Regions from separate parts of the Thiomicrospira sp. S5 genome, predicted to be linked through region 1. Evidence: predicted binding sites of a transcription regulator. Region 1 holds the regulator's gene; the other holds the start of a gene.
What was found. Region 1 encodes PhoB, which activates phosphate uptake and scavenging genes when phosphate is short. Its sites were predicted from a motif close to GNNTGTCATAAAACTGTCANAT; they were not measured.
Positions count from the first base shown of each region.

Region 2: AYJ59_RS01920 (GNAT family N-acyltransferase) is a predicted target of PhoB. The motif match lies at 3,433-3,454, and genes of this name have one in related genera.

Region 1 is NZ_CP014470.1:2,261,937-2,267,137, reverse strand. Features, by position in the region: gene pstB (phosphate ABC transporter ATP-binding protein PstB) at 1-796, shown strand, start outside; gene phoU (phosphate signaling complex protein PhoU) at 1,010-1,744, shown strand; gene phoB (phosphate regulon transcriptional regulator PhoB) at 1,757-2,449, shown strand; gene phoR (phosphate regulon sensor histidine kinase PhoR) at 2,465-3,748, shown strand; gene AYJ59_RS10485 (inorganic phosphate transporter) at 3,882-5,201, opposite strand, start outside.
Region 2 is NZ_CP014470.1:411,883-417,083, forward strand. Features, by position in the region: gene AYJ59_RS01905 (hypothetical protein) at 1-38, opposite strand, end outside; gene AYJ59_RS01910 (thioesterase domain-containing protein) at 179-646, opposite strand; gene AYJ59_RS01915 (Hsp20/alpha crystallin family protein) at 929-1,357, shown strand; gene AYJ59_RS01920 (GNAT family N-acyltransferase) at 1,559-3,289, opposite strand; gene AYJ59_RS01925 (ABC transporter permease) at 3,457-4,266, shown strand; gene AYJ59_RS01930 (protein adenylyltransferase SelO) at 4,422-5,201, shown strand, end outside.

The sequences.
Region 1 (5,201 bases):
TTCGATTGATCGTGATCATCGTGGTATGCACTTGGACAACGAAAAAATGGCGATTGAGGTCAAGGATTGGAACCTGTTTTACGGTTCCAAACAAGCCTTGCAGAACATCAATATGAAACTGCCGCAAAACCGTGTGACGGCGTTTATCGGGCCGTCGGGTTGCGGGAAGTCCACCTTGTTGCGCTGCTTCAACCGCATGAACGATTTGATTGACATCGTGCGCGTGGAAGGGGAGATGCTTTTGCACGGGGACGACATGTACAGTAAGCACATGGATGTGGCGGCGCTGCGTCGTCGTGTGGGCATGGTGTTCCAAAAGCCGAACCCTTTCCCGAAATCGATTTATGAAAACGTCTGTTACGGTTTGCGTCTGCAAGGCATCAGCGATAAGAACGTGCTGGATGAAACGGTGGAATGGGCCTTGAAAGGCGCCGGACTTTGGGAAGAAGTCAAAGACCGTTTGGACGAGAATGCTTTGGGCATGTCGGGTGGTCAGCAACAGCGTTTGTGTATCGCGCGTGCCATCGCCATCAAGCCGGAAGTTTTGTTGTTGGACGAACCGACATCGGCACTGGATCCGATTTCCACTTTGGCCATCGAAGAATTGATTTTCGAGCTGAAAAAGGACTTCACGATTTTGATCGTCACGCACAACATGCAGCAGGCAGCTCGTGTGTCCGATTACACCGCATTCATGTACATGGGAGACTTGATCGAATACACCGATACCGACTCTCTGTTCACGAATCCGCAAGTCAAACGTACCGAAGATTACATTTCCGGTCGTTACGGTTAAGTTGAGAGCTTTACACGAGATGGGTACACGGCTAAAAATAGCTAAAATCTTCCTGAATGTCGTTGAAAAACTCGTTAATAGCTAGCTATTAACTTCGTTTTCCGCCTGATTCAGAAAAATTTTATCTCATTTTTTCCTCGCGTCCCACTCGTGCAAAGCTCTCAATGTTGAGTATTGAGTTATAGTTATAAGAACAGTCAGGAGAGTCATCACATGGAAAAACAAGAATTCAGCTCACACATTTCGGAAATGCTGAACCGTAATCTGGAAGATTTGTTCAACCACATTCTGGAAATGGGCGGCATGGTCGAGCGCCAGTTTGAAACGGCGTTGGTCGCTTTGGGCAGTGGCGATACCGAAAAAGCGGTGGAAATCATCGCCTTCGACAAAGCAATTAATAAAGCGGAAATGGAAATCGACCGTTTGTGCGCGAAAGTATTGGCGCGCCAACAACCGACGGCTTCCGATTTGCGTTTGATCATTGCCGCGATTCGCATCGCCATCGATCTGGAGCGTATGGGCGACGAAATCGTCAAGATCGCGAAAATGGTCATCGTGTTCGGAAAAGAGCACCAAGTGAAGTGCGCTGAATTGCCGGGCTACGTTGAATTGATGGACATTTCCACGCGCTCCAACGCCATGCTGAAAACTGCGCTGGATTCTTTTGCTCGCGTTTCCACCGAAGGGGCTGGTAAAATCATTCAGGAAGAAGAATTGATCGACGACATTTTCGCCGATGCCATGGCGGATTTGAAAACCTCTCTGAAAGAGATGCCGGATCAAGTAGAATGTCTGATGGAAATGATCATCGCATTGCGCGCTTCCGAGCGTGTATCGGATCATGCCAGAAACATTGTGGAAAGCATCATCTACCTGGTTCAAGGGATGGATATGCGTAACCTAGACAGCGAACGCTTAAACGAGTTCTTGAGCGAGCTGGAATCTTAACGGGAAAGATTTATGACAGAGCAATGCATTTTAGTGGTCGAAGATGAAGCCGCCATTCGCGATATGTTGAATTTCACGTTAACAGCGGCGAATTATAAGGTCATCGAAGCCCCGAATGCAGAGCAAGGCTGGAAACTGTTGTTGGAACACCAGCCGGACTGCGTGTTATTGGATTGGATGTTGCCGGGCGTGTCGGGTGTTTCGCTGGCTCAGCGTATTCGTCAGAACGACCAGACCGCCGGCATTCCGATTATCATGCTGACGGCCCGTGGTGAGGAAAACGACCAGGTGCAGGGTTTTGATGCGGGTGCCGACGATTACGTCGTCAAACCCTTTTCGCCGCGAGCCTTGGTGGCACGGGTCAAGGCCTTGCTGCGACGTCAATCCCCCGAAAAGAATGCGCTGGACGTGGTGCGTTCCGGCGATTTGAAGCTGGATTTATCCAGTTACCGTTTTACAGTCAATGACCAAGAAGTTAAACTTGGGCCAACAGAGTTCAAGTTGATGCATTTCTTCATGACGCATTCCAACCGTGTTTATACCCGTGTCCAGTTGCTGGACCAGGTGTGGGGGGAGAATGTCGTGGTCGAAGAGAGAACCGTCGATGTTCACATTCGGCGTCTCAGAAAACTATTGGAGCCCGTCGGGGCAGCCGATACGATTCAAACCGTAAGAGGTGCTGGCTATCGTTTCTCTGTTGAATAAGAGGAAAACGATTCAGTGTCAAAAGGAATTACGCGGGAACTCACCTGGGTCATCACCAGTGTGTGGCTCGCCCTGTTCATCGCATGGATGACCGATTGGTGGATGGCCACCTTTTTCGGTTATTTGCTGTTCTATATCGCCCGTCAATTGTACAGTATCTATCGCTTCGAACTTTGGATGAAGGGCACGCCTAATGTGTCTTATCCACCTGGCTCCGGTCTGTGGGGCGAGTTAGGGTATCTGGTCTCACGCAAACAGCGTTCGCTGGAAAAGCACGCCGACTTACAGTTTTACAAATCCGAGCAATTCCTGGCCGCGTCCATGACGATTCCGGACGCCATTATCTCGCTGAATGAATCCAATCAAATTGAATGGTTTAACAATTCCGCCAAAAAGCTGTTCAAGCTGAAACACAGTGATACCCATCGTAAAATCGAAAATCTGCTGCGGCACCCGGATTTCATTCAGTACCTCAAGTCGGGGCGTTATGAAAAATCGGTGATTTTATCTTCACTCAACGGGATTCCTCGGGTGTTCAATCTGAAATTATTCCCGTATTTTCAGGAACATAAGCTGCTGATCGTCAAGGACATTCACGAGCTTTACAATCTGGCGCAAATCCGCCGTGATTTCATTGCCAATGCGTCACATGAACTGCGTACGCCGCTGACCGTATTGAACGGTTACATCGAAGTGATGATGGACGGCCAAGAACCGGATTCCATGTGGGTGAAGCCGTTGGAACAGATGCACAACCAATCCGAACGGATGCAGTCCATCATCAACGATTTGCTGACGCTTTCGGCCATGGAATCGGAAACGCTGGTCGGTAAGGAGAAAACCGTTCCGATTGCTCCCATCCTCAAAAAAATGGAACAGGACGCCACTCAGATGAGCCAAGGAAAACACAGTTTTAGGTTTGAGTTGGACGAGAGTCTGGCGTTGAAAGGTTACGAAGAACCGCTGAAGAGTGTGTTGATGAACCTGATTTCCAACGCCATCCGTTATACGCCGGAAGGCGGGCAAATCACCGTGCGCTGGTACGAAGACGCAAAAGGGCCGCACTTTCAGGTGGACGACACCGGCATCGGGATTTCGCAGGAACACATCAGTCGCCTGACCGAACGTTTTTATCGTGTCGATACGGCACGTTCACGCGACACCGGTGGCACCGGTTTGGGGTTGGCCATCGTCAAGCACATCCTGGAACGTCATGATGCCAAGTTGGTGATTAAAAGTCAGTTGGGTAAAGGGTCAAGCTTCCGGTGCGATTTTCCGCGCAGCAAGTCCGTGCATTAACGACGGATGTCATCAGGGTTGCGATGGCTCTGGATAGTAGGGAATGACCAGGCCTGGCGGAAATGAAAATAGCCAGGCCTGGTTAAAATGAATGATGTCTTGACGAATCGGAAGACCGATTACAGCCATTGGGTTATGGCAGCATCATACCGCGGATCGTGAAGTAAATCATCGCCGCCAGAATGCCGGAAACCGGGACGGTGATGACCCACGCGGCGACGATTTTCAAGAAGGCCGAACGTTTGACCAGCTCTTTCTGATACACCTTATTCAAGGATTTACGTTCTTTCTTGGTCAATTCCACTTCCGCTTTATGCTGCTTCAGTTCCGCCAGCATGATTTTCTTCTCCTGAATGCTGGCTTTTCCGAAACGCTCGATGTATTGCTCGATTTCCGCCTGATTGGCGCCTTCGTGGTGGTCACGAATCTGCTGCAGGGTTTTGGCGTAGTTGCGCTTCAGGTATTCACGCAGGAAGCCGACACCGAAAATCCCGCCCACGGCAATGTGAGTGGAACTGACCGGCAAGCCCAGCTGAGACGCGATGATGACGGTAATAGCCGCGGCCATCGCAATCGAGAAGGCGCGCATTTGATCCAGCTCGGTGATTTCGGAACCGACGGTTTTAATCAGTTTCGGCCCGAACAACAGTAGCCCTAAACTGATGCCGATGGCACCAATCAACATGACCCACAATGGAATTTCAGCTTTGGTGGAGACCTGATGGCTCTGCACCGCATCGTTAATGGCAGCCAAAGGCCCGACGGCGTTGGCGACGTCATTGGCACCGTGTGCGAAGCTCAATAGCGCGGCGGCGAAAATCAACGGAATGGTGAAAAGGGCGTTGACACTGGCTTTGCTGCTTTTCAAGCCATTGGCTTGGCGGGCAATCATTGGGCGGACGCTTAAGTACACCATGAAGGCGATGGCGAGACCGACCAGTGACGCGGTTAAAAAGTCCGCGTGCCAGATTTTTTTCAGGCCTTTCAGAATCAAATAGGTCGAGAAAGCCCAGGCCATGACGGAAATCAGAATCGGTACCGTCCTTTTTGCCGCGGCGAGCATGTCGTCCTGATAGGTGATGCTGCGTTTGATCCAGAGAAGGAACATGGCCGCGATCAATCCCCCGATGACCGGGGAGATAATCCAGCTGGCGGCAATGGCGCCCATTTTGTCCCAGTTGGCGATTTCCCAACCGGTGGCGGCGATGCCGGCGCCGAGAACGCCGCCCACGATGGAGTGGGTGGTGGACACCGGCGCACCCATGGCCGTGGCCAGGTTCAGCCAAATCGCTCCGGACAGGAGGGCGGCGATCATCAGCCAGACAAAGGTGTCGCCGTTCTCGATCAGAGCGGGGTCGATAATGCCTTTTTTAATAGTGCTGATGACGTCGCCACCGGCAATCAAGGCCCCGGCGGATTCGAAGACGGCGGCGATGATGATGGCGCCGGTCAA
Region 2 (5,201 bases), 920 kb from region 1:
AGACCGCTTAGCAATACGGCTTTTATTATATTTATCATGTTTATTGACCATAATAAAAAGTTACCTTAATGCTACCACAGCCGGTAAGGGTTTTTTAAGAAATATCCGCTTAAAACGCTGATAAAACAGGGTGTTGCGAGCGCCTTTCAGAATAAAAAGCATTCGCGTTTTCACTTGGTCAGCGGTGCACCACATATTGGCCTTCAAACACCGTCGCCAGCTCCTGGGCTTCATTGTATATTTCCGTGGTCAATTGAATGCGGGCGCGGCCTTTTCGGTGGTATGTTTTCAGAAAGGTCGCCAATTGCGGTTCGGATTCGAATCGACAACGGGTTTCGATGTCGGCTTTCACCGGTTTCAAAAAACGGGTGTGGCTTTCCTGAATGACGATGTGGCCGTGTAAATCGTGTTCGGTGAGGGCGAGATGAATCAATCCCCAGCCGGTGAGCACGGCCGTGGCGTACAGGCTGCCACCGAAAGCGGTGCTTTTGTGGTTGATGTTGTTTTGCAAAGGCGCGCGTAAACGCAGGGAGTCGGCGGTGGCCTCCATGACCTGCAACCCCATGGACTGGGTGAGCGGGATGTCTTGATGCAAAAGCGTTTCCAGTGATTTTAGCGCTTTCGGCGTATGGGTGGAATCGGTCATGGCGTCTCCGCAGTGAAACGTATCTGTGATTCAGTATAGCCGGAGTGCCGAAAGTGTCCAACCGCTGGTCTTCCGATTAGAAGAAAAGTGGCCAGGCCTGGTTGTTTTGAAAACTTGATGTGTATTAAGTAAAAAGTCTTAAAAGGTGTTGACGAGCGTCCGGCATTTTGTCATATTTTAGTGGTACGGTTTTTTATTGAAAAGACTTGAATAACAATTTCTTAACCCCATATAGCCGTTGAATGAAAGTTGTATTGTTCTCTTTAAAAGGAGGGTTGTGCGATGAGTATGTTTTTAAGAACGTTGGAACCGTTTCGTGAATTGCGGGATTTGGAAAACCGGCTGCAAAAAATGATGCCGAAACCCACGGAATCGAATGTGGCCGGGTTTTCACCGACCGTCAATACACGAGAAGGGGATTACGCTTATCACATCGAAGTGGATTTACCCGGTGTGAAAAAAGACGATATCCATGTGGAAGTGAAAGAAAATCGTCTGACCATTTCCGGTGAACGTAAAACCAAGGAAGAGGTCAAGGACGAAGACTATTACCGCGTGGAAAGCAGTTACGGCAAGTTCGAGCGTAGCTTTGCCCTGCCGGATAATGTGGATGCCGAAAATGTATCCGCCAGTTCGGAAGACGGCGTGCTGGAAGTTGTGCTGCCGAAAAAGGAACGCAGTGCCGAGACCAAAAAGGTGGAAGTGAAATAATCTTCCACGAAGGTTTCAGTCAAAATCGAATTCAAACCAACCATTGAATGATCTTATCTGTCATTACAAGGGCCGCGGATTTTCCCCGGCCCTTTTTTTATGGGCAAAAAAAACTCACCGGCCGGTGAGTTCAAGACAAGGACGTTTTAACGGTTATATTTTATTATTCGGTGCTCACGCGGCCTTTGACCGCATGATGGATTAATCGGATGTGACCGGCGTCAGGTAACGTTCGCGTTTTTTCGGGATGATTTTGTCGATTTCCACCAGAATCAAACTGTCGATGCAGTCGTTGAAATCCGGGTCGACACTGAAGTCGATAAAGCGGCAACCGCCGGGTTCGCACAGTTCCGCGTATTGTTTGAACAAAGTCGGCACCTTGACGCCGAACTCGGTCAGCAAGCTGTTGAGCTTTTTGTAACTCTCTTTGTAGTCGCCGCTGAATTCTTTTTCCGCCAATTCTAGAATGTCCGGCGACGGTACGAAAGGGCGTTTCCCCACGGCCAAATCCTGATGCGAGCCCATCTGGGTTTGGAAGAAGGCGACAATCAGTTCTTTGGCGCGCAATGGGTAAGCATCCGACAAACTCACCGGGCCGAAGAAATATTTGGTTTCCGGGTGACGCATCACATAAGCGCCGATGCCGTACCATAGATAGTCCAGGCTGCGCTTGCCCCAGTAACGTGGTTGCACGAAGCTGCGGCCCATTTCCAGCGCATTGGGCAGATAAGGTTCGATGTCCGGTTTCAAGTCGAATAAGGTGCTGGTGTAAAGCCCGTCCATACCGTTTTTCTCGATGATTTTCTGGCATTCGCCGATGCGGTAGGCGCCGACAATTTCCAAATCCTCTTCATCCCACAGCACCAAGTGGCGGTAATCGGCATCGTATTTGTCTAAATCAAAGGCATCGCCGGTGCCTTCTTCCACCGTGCGGAAGGTCAGTTCGCGCAAGCGACCGATTTCACGCATCACCGGCGAATCGGCATCGTAATCGAACAGAAAGATTTTCTTGCCGTCCACCGTCTGGCCCAGTAGCTCGCCGTTTTTTAAATCCTTTTTCAAGGCCTTGCGGTTCACCGGGTGGGCGATGGTGCTTTCGGTTTCGAACGGCAGTTTGGCAATCGCTTTGCCGGGGTGGTTCAAGCGGTAAACGTGTTTGCGGAGCAGCTTGGCGATTTTCGTCAGCGGCCAGTCGCATTTCGCCACCGATTTCCACGGAATCATCGGCCCGACATGAAAGGCAATCTGTTGGTCGTTCTTATTGAACATTTCCTTGACCAGCATCAGCGTGCCCAGCGGTTTGTACAGGGTGGACAAACCATAAAACAAAGCGGAGTTTCGGGCGTCGATGTAAATCGGCAAAATCGGCGATTGGGTCTTTTTCGCCAGTTTGAGGAAACCGTTTTTCCACTTGCCGTCGCGCACGCCGTTCGGGCGGATGCGTGAGACTTCGCCCGCCGGGAAAATAATCACCGCCTCTTCGTTTTCCAACGCCTTGATCATGGTTTTGAAGAGTTCTTTATGGTTGGCCTTGTCGGACATATTGTCCACCGTCAAAAACAACGATTGAAACGGTTCGACATTGGCCAGCATTTCATTGGCGACGATGCGCACGTCCGGGCGAATGCTGCGGATGAATTTCAACAGTGCCAAACCGTCCAGCGAACCGATCGGGTGATTGGCGACGATGACCACGCGCCCCTCGGCCGGCACATTGTTGAAAGAACGGTTGTTGACCTGATAAGTGAAGTTATAATGTTCCAGGCTTTTGTCCAGGAAGGCAAAACCGCGCAGGTGTTTGTTCTCTTCGATGAACTGGTTGATTTCGTTTTCGTAGGTGAGCTTTTTCAGAAATTTAATCAGCTGTTTGCCACCCGGCTTCTGATTGAAATCGGGGTATTTTTCGAGAATGGTTTGTTCGATATTCAGCATAATGGTTTCTTCGTAACTCGTCTTCTTGGATAGCTCGGAGGGCACGTAGGACTCGTCTGGTACGTGCGGCGGTTCTACTCGTCTATTAACTGTATTATTCTGAGTTGTCCAGTTGACGTAGAAGTGACAAATGCGTGAGTTTCAAATGACGGTTGTGTAACAAAAATATGACAATGATTTCCCTGAGTTATTATGATTTGGCCGGTTTATCGGTGATGATTCTGCTGCTCGGCTTGTTGCTGCTATTGAACGGCTTCGAGCAAACGCGCCAGCTTTGGGTGGCGTCCGCACGCATGGTGGTGCAACTGCTGTTTATGGGCGTTTGGTTAAGCTGGGTGTTCAATGCCGACAGTTGGGTGCTGGTGGCGTTGGTGTCGGTGGTGATGCTGCTGTTCGCCGGTTATGAAATTCTCAAACGGCAGACCTACCGTTTTCAAACCAAGGGGTTGCTCTCCGGCTCGTTTGTGGTGGGACTGTTGTCGCTGTCGATGACCGCTTTGGTGTTGACGATTTTCTCGCTTACGCTGGTGATTCAGCCGCAACCTTGGTACGAAGCGCAATACGCCATTCCGTTGCTGGGGATGATTCTCGGCAACAGCATGACCGCCATCGGCCTTGGGTTGGATACCATGACCAAAAGCGCCGTGAAACAGAAAGCGCAAATCGAAGCGCAACTGGCCTTGGGCTACACCGCTAAAGAAGCGCTGATGTTCCTGAAAAAGCAAAGCCTGCACACGGCGATGATTCCGGTCATCAATATGCTCGCCGCCGCCGGCATCGTATCCTTGCCCGGTATGATGACGGGGCAAATCCTTGCCGGCATCGACCCGATGGAAGCCGTTAAATACCAAATCATGATTATGTTTCTGATTACGGTGTCCACTGCTTCGGGTGTGTTGATTGCCTTGTGGCTGGCGCAGAAAAAACTGTTCGATCCGCGGATGCGTCTGAACTTGTCACAGTTGGTAAAAAGCTGAAAACAGAAAAACGCCCAGACCTGCTCTTTGAAAGCTGTCGGATTTGACAAGGCGCGTTATAATAACCTTAAAGCGCGCTCAGTCTTTGCCGAGTATTTGTCGAATATTTGCAGAAAGTTCGCGCGATTCCGTCACCCCAAACCTCAGGTTGAACCATGTTACAGCACCCATATCTCGAATTGCCGAAATCCTTTTTCCAACCCGTCTGGCCGGAGCCCCAGCAAAACGCACGTCTCGTCGCGGTTAATCGGGCGCTGATGCAGGAAATCGATTGCGACTTGAGTGACGAACAATTGCTTGCACTCACCGCCGGGCAATTGGAGGATGCCAGCTTGGCCGAGTTCGATTTGCAGCCGCTGGCGCAAAAATACACCGGCCACCAGTTCGGCTATTACAACCCGGATTTGGGTGATGGCCGCGGAGTGTTGCTGGGGCGCTGGGAAGACAAAAACGGCCAGGCCTGGGACTTTCACCTGAAAGGCGCCGGGCGCACACCTTATTCCCGTCGAGGTGACGGCCGGGCGGTTTTGCGTTCGGTGATTCGCGAATACTTGGCGTCCGAAGCCTTGTACGGGCTGGGCGTGCCCACAACGCGGGCCTTATCCATCGCCACCAGCGACGAACAAGTGCAGCGTGAAACCTTCGAAACGCGCGCTAGCCTGATGCGTGTCACGCCCAGCCACATCCGTTTCGGGCATTTTCAGTGGGCCGCCTCCAAAGGCCCGGCCACCTTTGAATTCCTGACCAATTTTGTGGTGGAACATCATTACCCGGAACTGCAATCGCTGGCAGAACCGCAGCGCAGTGCCGCCTTGTTGAAAACCGTGTGCGAGCGCACCGCGGTGCTGATGGCGAAATGGCAAGCGGTGGGCTTCAATCACGGGGTGATGAATTCCGACAATATGTCCATCCTCGGCGAAACCTTCGACTTCGGG